Regions from separate parts of the Pseudomonas sp. KB-10 genome, predicted to be linked through region 1. Evidence: predicted binding sites of a transcription regulator. Region 1 holds the regulator's gene; the other holds the start of a gene.

The links. The regulator FliA, encoded in region 1, starts transcription of late flagellar genes. The targets are predictions, from matches to a motif close to CTAAAGTTTNNNNNNNNNNNGCCGNTAA.
Region 2: the regulator FliA is predicted to act here: its motif matches at 2,233-2,260, upstream of DXK50_RS08595 (flagellar protein MotY).

Annotation. Positions count from the first base shown of each region.
Region 1 covers NZ_QYYB01000002.1:128,833-133,162, forward strand. The annotation lists gene DXK50_RS05595 (chemotaxis protein CheA) at 1-861, opposite strand, end outside; gene DXK50_RS05600 (protein phosphatase CheZ) at 874-1,662, opposite strand; gene DXK50_RS05605 (chemotaxis response regulator CheY) at 1,682-2,056, opposite strand; gene fliA (RNA polymerase sigma factor FliA) at 2,156-2,902, opposite strand; gene fleN (flagellar synthesis regulator FleN) at 2,899-3,729, opposite strand; gene flhF (flagellar biosynthesis protein FlhF) at 3,817-4,330, opposite strand, start outside.
Region 2 covers NZ_QYYB01000003.1:25,599-29,928, reverse strand. The annotation lists gene DXK50_RS08600 (argininosuccinate synthase) at 1-1,148, opposite strand, end outside; gene DXK50_RS08595 (flagellar protein MotY) at 1,255-2,196, opposite strand; gene pyrC (dihydroorotase) at 2,349-3,395, shown strand; gene rnt (ribonuclease T) at 3,392-4,066, shown strand; gene DXK50_RS08580 (bacterioferritin-associated ferredoxin) at 4,247-4,330, shown strand, end outside.

The DNA of each region.
Region 1 (4,330 bases):
CAGCGACTCGAACTCGTCGTCGGTGATTTCGTCACTGGCCGGAGCGGGCGCTGCGGCAGCGGCCACCGGCGCCGTAACTTCGGCTGCCGCACCGGAGAACTGGCCCTTGCCATGCAACTGATCGAGCAGCGCTTCGAATTCGTCGTCGGTGATGTCGTCACCCGCCGGCGCGTCAGCCGCTACCGAAGCGACGGTAGCAGCAGGCGTCTCGACGGTGCCAGAGAACTGACCCTTGCCGTGCAGCTGGTCGAGCAGCGACTCGAACTCGTCATCAGTGATCTCGTCGCTGGCTGCGCTCTCCGCACTCGGAGCGGCCGCCGGCGCGTCACCCAGCGCATCGAGCAGTTGCTCGAACTCGCTGTCGGTGATGTCTCCCGAAGCAGCAGAGGGCGCGGCTTGGAATGCCGGCTCTGGCTCTGGCTCCGGCTCCGGTTCTGCTTGCTGCACCGGCGCAGGGGCCGCTTCGCCGCCACCCGGCTCGGCCAGACGTGACAAGGCCGCCAGCAGTTCCGGCGACGCGGGCGTCGGCTCACGCCGCTCACGTACCTCGCCGAACATGCCATTGACTGCATCAAGAGCCTCGAGCACCACATCCATCAGCTCCGAATCGACGCGACGCTCACCCTTGCGCAGGATGTCGAAGACGTTTTCGGCGATATGGCAGCACTCCACCAGCTCATTGAGCTGGAGGAAGCCTGCTCCGCCCTTTACGGTATGGAAACCGCGAAAGATGGCGTTGAGCAGGTTCATGTCATCCGGTCGGCTTTCCAGCTCGACTAACTGTTCGGATAACTGTTCGAGAATCTCGCCGGCCTCTACCAGGAAATCCTGGAGGATCTCTTCATCGGCGCCGAAGCTCATATTGTGTGCTCCTTAGAACCCTAGACTGGACAGCAGGTCGTCGACATCGTCCTGGCTGGAGGCAACGTCATCACGCTTATCGGCATGAATCTGCGGACCTTCACCCCGCGATGGTTCTTTTAATTTTTCCTGTTCGGCGCGCAGCACTTCGTGGTCGTGCTGAATGCCGGCAAAACGGTCGACCTGGCTGGCCATAAGCACCAGCTTGAGCAGGTTGCTTTCCACTTCGGTCACCAGCTGGGTGACACGCTTGATCACCTGACCGGTAAGGTCCTGATAGTCCTGCGCCAGCAAAATGTCGTTGAGGTGGCCGGAAAGCTTGGCGCCGTCTCGCTCGCTACGGGCGAGGAATAGCTCGACACGCTTGGCCAGCTCGCGAAAGCCATCGGCACCGATTTCGCGGCGCATGAAGCGGCCCCATTCGACGCTCAGGCTGTGTGCCTCGTCGCTCAGGTCATTGACCAGCGGCGCGCTCTGCTCGACCAGATCCATGGTCCGGTTGGCGGCCTTCTCGGTCATGGTCACGACGTAGTTCAGGCGTTCGGTAGCGTCGGCGATCTGCGACAGCTCCTGAGCATGCGGCATACGCGGGTCGAGCTGAAAGTTGACGATAGCGTTGTGCAGCTCACGGGTCAGTTTGCCGACTTCGTGATAAAGCCCGCGGTCGCGGACCTTGTTGAGCTCGTTGATCAGTTGCACCGCGGCGCCGAAATTGCCTTGTTCGAGGCTGTCGACCAGATCGCGGGCGTTGTTTTTCAGGGTCGACTCAAGGTCACCCAGCGTGGAGTCATCGTGTTCCATAGCACCCTCGCGGCTGGCATCAGCCGTTGACCCGCTCGAAGATCTTCTCGATCTTTTCCTTCAGCACCTGGGCGGTGAAGGGTTTGACCACATAGCCATTCACGCCGGCCTGGGCCGCCTCGATGATCTGATCACGCTTGGCTTCAGCGGTCACCATCAGCACCGGCAAGTGCTTGAGACGCTCATCGGCACGCACGGCACGCAGCAGGTCGATGCCGGTCATGCCGGGCATGTTCCAGTCGGTCACCAGAAAGTCGAAGCTGCCGCTTTGCAGCATCGGCAGCGCCGAAGTCCCGTCATCGGCTTCCGCGGTGTTGGTGAAACCCAAGTCCCGCAAGAGGTTCTTGATGATCCGTCGCATCGTCGAGAAATCGTCAACGATGAGGATTTTCATGTTCTTGTCCAAGTCGACCTCCGTACAGTCCCAAACGTATTGCGCTCGCAACTACGTCCTTTAATCATGAAACCGTTTCTGCCTGCGAGTACGCCGCCTTCAGCCAGCGCGCCATTCACTCAGCCGCGAGCGCAAACGCGCCGCGCACTGACTGTGCAACTGGCTCACGCGCGACTCGCTAACCCCCAGCACTTCACCGATTTCCTTCAAGTTCAATTCTTCATCGTAATACAGCGCTAGCACCAGACGTTCACGCTCCGGCAAGCCGGCGATGGCGTTGGCCAAGGCCGCCTGGAAGCGTTCGTCTTCGAGGTCCCGCGAAGGTTCGAGGTGGGTGTGCCCGGCGTCTTCGTGCAGCCCGCCATGCTCGCCGTCCTGTAACAGGTCGTCGAAGCTGAACAGGCGGCTGCCCAAAGTGTCGCCAAGAATGCCGTAGTAATCCTCCAGACTCAATTGGAGTTCGGCCGCAACTTCCTGATCTTTAGCGTCACGCCCGGTTCTCGCTTCAACGGCGCGAATGGCATCGCTGACCATACGGCTGTTGCGGTGCACCGAACGCGGCGCCCAATCGCCCTTGCGCACCTCATCGAGCATCGAGCCACGAATACGAATACCGGCGAAGGTTTCGAAACTGGCACCTTTGCCGGAGTCGTATTTGCGTGAGGCTTCGAGCAGGCCGATCATGCCCGCCTGAATGAGATCGTCGACTTGCACGCTGGCCGGTAAACGGGCCAGCAGGTGATAAGCAATGCGCTTGACCAGAGGGGCATAGCGTTCGATCAGCTGATGCTGGGAGTCCTGCGCCTGCGCCTTGTTGTACATACGAAGTCCAGAGGCTGCTGTCATACGGCCGAGTCTGCGGTCGGTTGCTGCACCAGACGCTCGACGAAAAACTCCAGATGGCCACGGGGATTGGCCGGCAGCGGCCAGGTGTCAACCTTCTGGGCAATCGCCTTGAACGCCAGAGCGCACTTGGAACGAGGGAAGGCTTCATAGACTGCGCGCTGTTTCTGCACGGCTTTACGCACACATTCATCGTAGGGCACGGCACCGACGTACTGCAGGGCGACATCAAGGAAGCGATCCGTCACCTTGGTCAGCTTAGCAAAGAGATTGCGCCCTTCCTGCGGGCTGTGGGCCATATTGGCCAGAACACGGAAGCGACTGATGCCGTGATCACGGTTGAGCAGCTTGATCAGGGCGTACGCGTCGGTGATCGAAGTGGGTTCGTCGCATACCACCACGAGGATTTCCTGAGCGGCACGAACGAAGCTGACCACCGCATCGCCGATCCCGGCAGCGGTATCGATCACTAGCACGTCAAGATTTTCGCTGATATCGCTGAACGCCTGGATCAAGCCGGCGTGCTGCATCGGCGTAAGGCTGACCATGCTCTGCGTGCCGGATGCGGCCGGCACGATACGGATGCCGCCCGGCCCCTGCAGCAGAACATCACGCAGGTCGCACTCACCCGCGATGACATCGGCCAGCGTGCGCTTGGGCGCCAACCCCAGCAGCACGTCAACGTTGGCCAGCCCCAGGTCGGCGTCCAGCAGCATCACCCGACGGCCGAGATCGGCCAGGGCCATGGACAGATTCACCGACACATTGGTCTTGCCGACGCCACCTTTGCCGCCGGTCACCGCGATCACCTGTACGGGATGCATACCCATGTTCTCTCTACACCTTGTCTAACTTCGACTTGACCAGAAGGCCGTTCACTCTCGCGTAACGCGAAAGGGTGCAACACTCTCGCCGCTTCAGCCGGCTCGCTGCGCCGGGTTGTGGTAGAGGCCGGCGAACATCTGCGCCATGGCATCTTCACTCGGCTCCTCGGCAGCCTGCAGCCCTACCGCACGACTGACCAGCTGATGGCTGCGCGGCACTTGCAGGTCATCCGGAATTCGCGGCCCGTCTGTCACATAGGCTACCGGCAGTTGCTGGCCTATAGCCAGACCCAAAACCTCTCCCAGACTCGCAGCCTCGTCCAGTTTCGTCAGTATGCAGCCTGCGAGGCCACAACGCTTATAACTATGGTAGGCGGCCTTGAGCACCTGGCTCTGACTTGTTGCCGCCAGAACCAGATAATTTTTCGCGTTGATGCGTGCCGAGGCCAGGCTTTCCAGCTGCAGACGCAGCGCCGGATCGTTACCCGGCAGGCCGGCGGTGTCGACCAGCACCACGCGCTTCTTGGCCAGCGGCGCCAAAGCCTGCAACAAAGACTGACCGGGGTCGATCTGGGTCACCGACACGCCGAGGATACGCCCCAAGGTC
Region 2 (4,330 bases), on a different contig from region 1:
GCGTCCTGCTGGTTGTAGGCGCCGCCGTCTTCCTCGAAGGTCGCGATGTTGGCGTCGAACAGCGAATCGTCGGACTTGCGCCCGGTGACGATGACGTTGCCCTTGTACAGCTTCAGGCGCACCACACCGTTCACGTTGGCCTGGGAAGCGTCGATCATCTGTTGCAGCATCAGACGCTCCGGGCTCCACCAGAAACCGTTGTAGATCAGGCTGGCGTATTTCGGCATCAGCTCGTCTTTCAGGTGAGCCACTTCGCGGTCGAGGGTGATCGACTCGATGGCGCGGTGGGCCTTGAGCATGATGGTGCCGCCGGGGGTTTCGTAGCAGCCGCGGGACTTCATGCCAACGAAACGGTTCTCGACGATGTCCAGACGGCCGATGCCGTTCTCGCCACCGATGCGGTTCAGCTCGGCCAGCACCTGGGCCGGGGTCATGGCCTTGCCGTCGATGGCGACGATGTCACCGGCCTTGTAGGTCAGCTCGATGTAGGTCGGAGTGTCCGGCGCCGCTTCCGGCGACTTGGTCCAACGCCACATGTCTTCTTCGTGCTCGGTCCAGGTGTCTTCCAGCACGCCACCCTCATAGGAGATGTGCAGCAGGTTGGCATCCATGGAGTACGGCGACTTCTTCTTGCCGTGGCGCTCGATCGGGATGGCGTGCTTCTCGGCGTAGTCCATCAGCTTCTCGCGCGACAGCAGATCCCACTCGCGCCACGGGGCGATGACTTTCACACCCGGTTTCAGCGCATAGGCGCCCAGCTCGAAACGCACCTGGTCGTTGCCCTTGCCGGTGGCACCGTGGGAGATGGCGTCAGCGCCGGTCTCGTTGGCGATCTCGATCAGGCGCTTGGCGATCAGCGGACGGGCGATCGAGGTACCCAGCAGGTACTCGCCTTCGTAGATGGTGTTGGCGCGGAACATCGGGTAGACGAAATCGCGGACGAACTCTTCGCGCAGGTCATCGATGTAGATTTCCTTGACGCCCAGGGCCTGAGCCTTGGCACGAGCCGGTTCGACCTCCTCGCCCTGGCCGAGATCGGCGGTGAAGGTCACCACTTCACAGTTATAGGTATCTTGCAGCCACTTGAGGATCACCGAGGTGTCCAGGCCACCGGAATAGGCCAGAACTACCTTTTTGACGTCCGCCATGCCATCACTCCACGGGTTGTACGGTAAAACCGGTGATTCTACTGGCCAAGCGGCTTAATTTACAGGGGTGCGACAGTCGGAGTTGACCAAGCGACGCCAAAGTGGCTCAGGAGGCTCGGCTGCCCGCTGGATCGGCAGGCGGCGTGGCGGGAGCAGGAGCACTCTGCTGCGGCGTCTCGGGCTGCGGCACGCGATCCAGGCGCAGGGTCGCCCGGCGGTTCTTGGCACGATTGGCTTCGTTGTTGTTCGGCACCAGCGGGTAACGCTCGCCATGAAAGCGCATGGTGATCTGCTCGGCAGGAATACCACCGGCTATCAGATACTCCTGCACGGCCAAGGCACGGCGACGCGAGAGATCACGGTTGGTCAGGCGATTGCCGCTGTTGTCGGCGTGGCCGTCGATCTGAAAGCTGTTGATGCTGGGGTCGGCCTTGACGAAGTCGAGGATGATATCGAGCTTGGCCTTGGCCATTGGGTCGAGATCGATGCCCCCGCCGGGAAAGCCGATTTGCGCCTGGCGAATCTGATCGAAATTGACCGGCAGCAGCTTGGCGGTGCACGCCTGGTAATCGTCATAGGCTTTGTGAAACTTCACCGGCAGTAGCCGCACTTCCAGATTTTCGCCGCCATTGAGGGTGCGATGGCGCACCACCGGGCTGCGCCCTTCCAGCAGACCGGTGAGCAGGCGCGCGCCCTGCTCCTGCGAGCTGTTGAACGGCACCTCGCCATTACCGACGCTGACAACGCCCAGGTTGATATCGCCGCGCCCCGGCTGCCAGGGCGCCGCTGCCGCCAACAGGGTTGCCGAGCCCGCGCCCATCCAGCGCTCACGGGCCTTGAGGCGGAAGGTGACCTGCTCACCCGCGCGGCGCACGAACTCGCCGCTGCCAAAGTTGCTGATCGGCTGACTCAGGCGGCATTCGAACTGATCGCCCTCCACCGTCCACTCCACCTTCTCCAGCCGCGTCTGGAAGCTGATGGCATGCGCCGGCAGGCACAGAGGCATGCCAGCCAGCAGGCTGATCAGGAGGAAATTGGGCGCACGCACGACAGGCTCCACGGCGGTTCAGGGCATTCTCACGGGGTATCGGTCAGGTGCGCGGAAACTTGACCCCTGCGTGCGATTGTCGCGTCGGCGCGAGCGCGAGCAGGCGCTTTTCAGTTAACATGCGGCCACGTTTTACCCGCCTGGAAGCCTTCATGTCCGACCGCCTGACTCTCCTGCGTCCCGATGACTGGCACATTCACCTGCGCGACGGCGCGGTGCTGCCACACACCGTCGGCGACGCCGCGCGCACTTTCGGCCGCGCCATCATCATGCCCAACCTGGTACCGCCGGTGCGCAATGCCGCCGAAGCCGACGCCTATCGCCAGCGCATTCTCGCTGCGCGCCCGGCTGGCAGCCGCTTCGAGCCGCTGATGGTGCTCTACCTCACCGACAACACCAGCCCCGAGGATGTGCGCGCAGCCAAGGCCAGCGGCTTCGTGCATGCCGCCAAGCTCTACCCGGCCGGCGCCACCACCAACTCCGATTCGGGCGTCACCAGCATCGACAAGATCTTCCCGGCGCTGGAAGCGATGGCCGAAGTCGGCATGCTGCTGCTGGTGCATGGCGAGGTGACACGCGCCGAGATCGACGTGTTCGACCGCGAGAAGGCCTTCATCGACGAGCACCTGACCCGCGTGGTCGAGCGCTTCCCCACGCTGAAAGTGGTGTTCGAGCACATCACCACCCGTGACGCAGTGCAGTTCGTCGAGGCGGCCTCGGCCAACGTCGGCGCCACCATCACGGCCCACCACCTGTTGTACAACCGCAACCATATGCTGGTTGGCGGTATTCGTCCGCACTTCTATTGCCTGCCGATCCTCAAGCGCAACGTACACCAGGAAGCCCTGCTCGACGCCGCCACCAGCGGTAACGTCAAGTTCTTCCTGGGCACTGACTCGGCGCCGCACGCCAAGCACGCCAAGGAAGCGGCTTGCGGCTGCGCTGGCTGCTACACCGCCTATGCCGCCATCGAGCTGTACGCCGAAGCCTTCGAGCAGCGCAACGCCCTGGACAAGCTGGAAGCCTTCGCCAGCTTCCACGGCCCGGACTTCTACGGTCTGCCGCGCAACACCGACAGCATTACCCTGGTACGTGATGAGTGGACCGTACCGGCCAGCCTGCCGCTGGGCGAAAACAGCGTAGTACCGCTGCGTGCCGGCGAAACCCTGCGCTGGAAACTGCTGGAGGGCCAGGCGTGAGCGAAGACAACTACGAAGACGAACTCGAACCCAGCCTGCCCTCCGGCCCGCGCACGCCCATGGCGGCGCGCTTTCGCGGCTACCTGCCGGTGGTGGTGGATGTCGAGACTGGCGGCTTCAATAGTGCTACCGACGCCCTGCTGGAAATCGCCGCGACCACCATCGCCATGGACGAGAGCGGTTTTCTTTATCCGGATCACACCCACTTCTTCCGTATCGAGCCCTTCGAAGGCGCCAATATCGAAGCGGCGGCGCTGGAGTTCACCGGTATCAAGCTCGATCATCCGCTGCGCATGGCGGTGAGCGAAGAGCATGCCCTCGGAGAAATCTTCAAGGGTTTGCGCAAGTCGATCAAATCGGCCGGCTGCAAGCGCGCGATCCTGGTCGGCCACAACAGCAGCTTCGACCTGGGCTTTCTGAATGCCGCGGTGGCGCGTTGCGGCATCAAGCGCAACCCCTTCCACCCCTTCTCCAGCTTCGACACTGCCACATTGGCCGGCCTCGCCTACGGTCAGACCGTGCTGGCCAAGGCCTGCCAGGCCGCCGGGATCGAATTCGATGGCAAGGAGGCGCATTCGGCCCGTTACGACACCGAGAAAACCGCCGAGCTGTTCTGCGGCATCGTCAACCGCTGGAAGGAAATGGGCGGCTGGGACGAGTTCGATCAGTAAGCCTCGGCGCATTCACCATTCAATGAAAAACCGGCCAAGGCCGGTTTTTTCATATCTGCGCAACGGTCTCATACACCGTTCGTCAGGAGATGCGAGCATTCGCAATCGATCTTTGACAAGCATTCTCATTAACATTAGTATCCGACCCATCGAACAGAACTACCAAGACGAGCCTTGCTTATGTACGTCTGCCTCTGTGAAGGTGTCACCGATACGCAAATCCGCGAAGCGGTCTATGAAGGCTGCTGCAGCTACCGCGAAGTA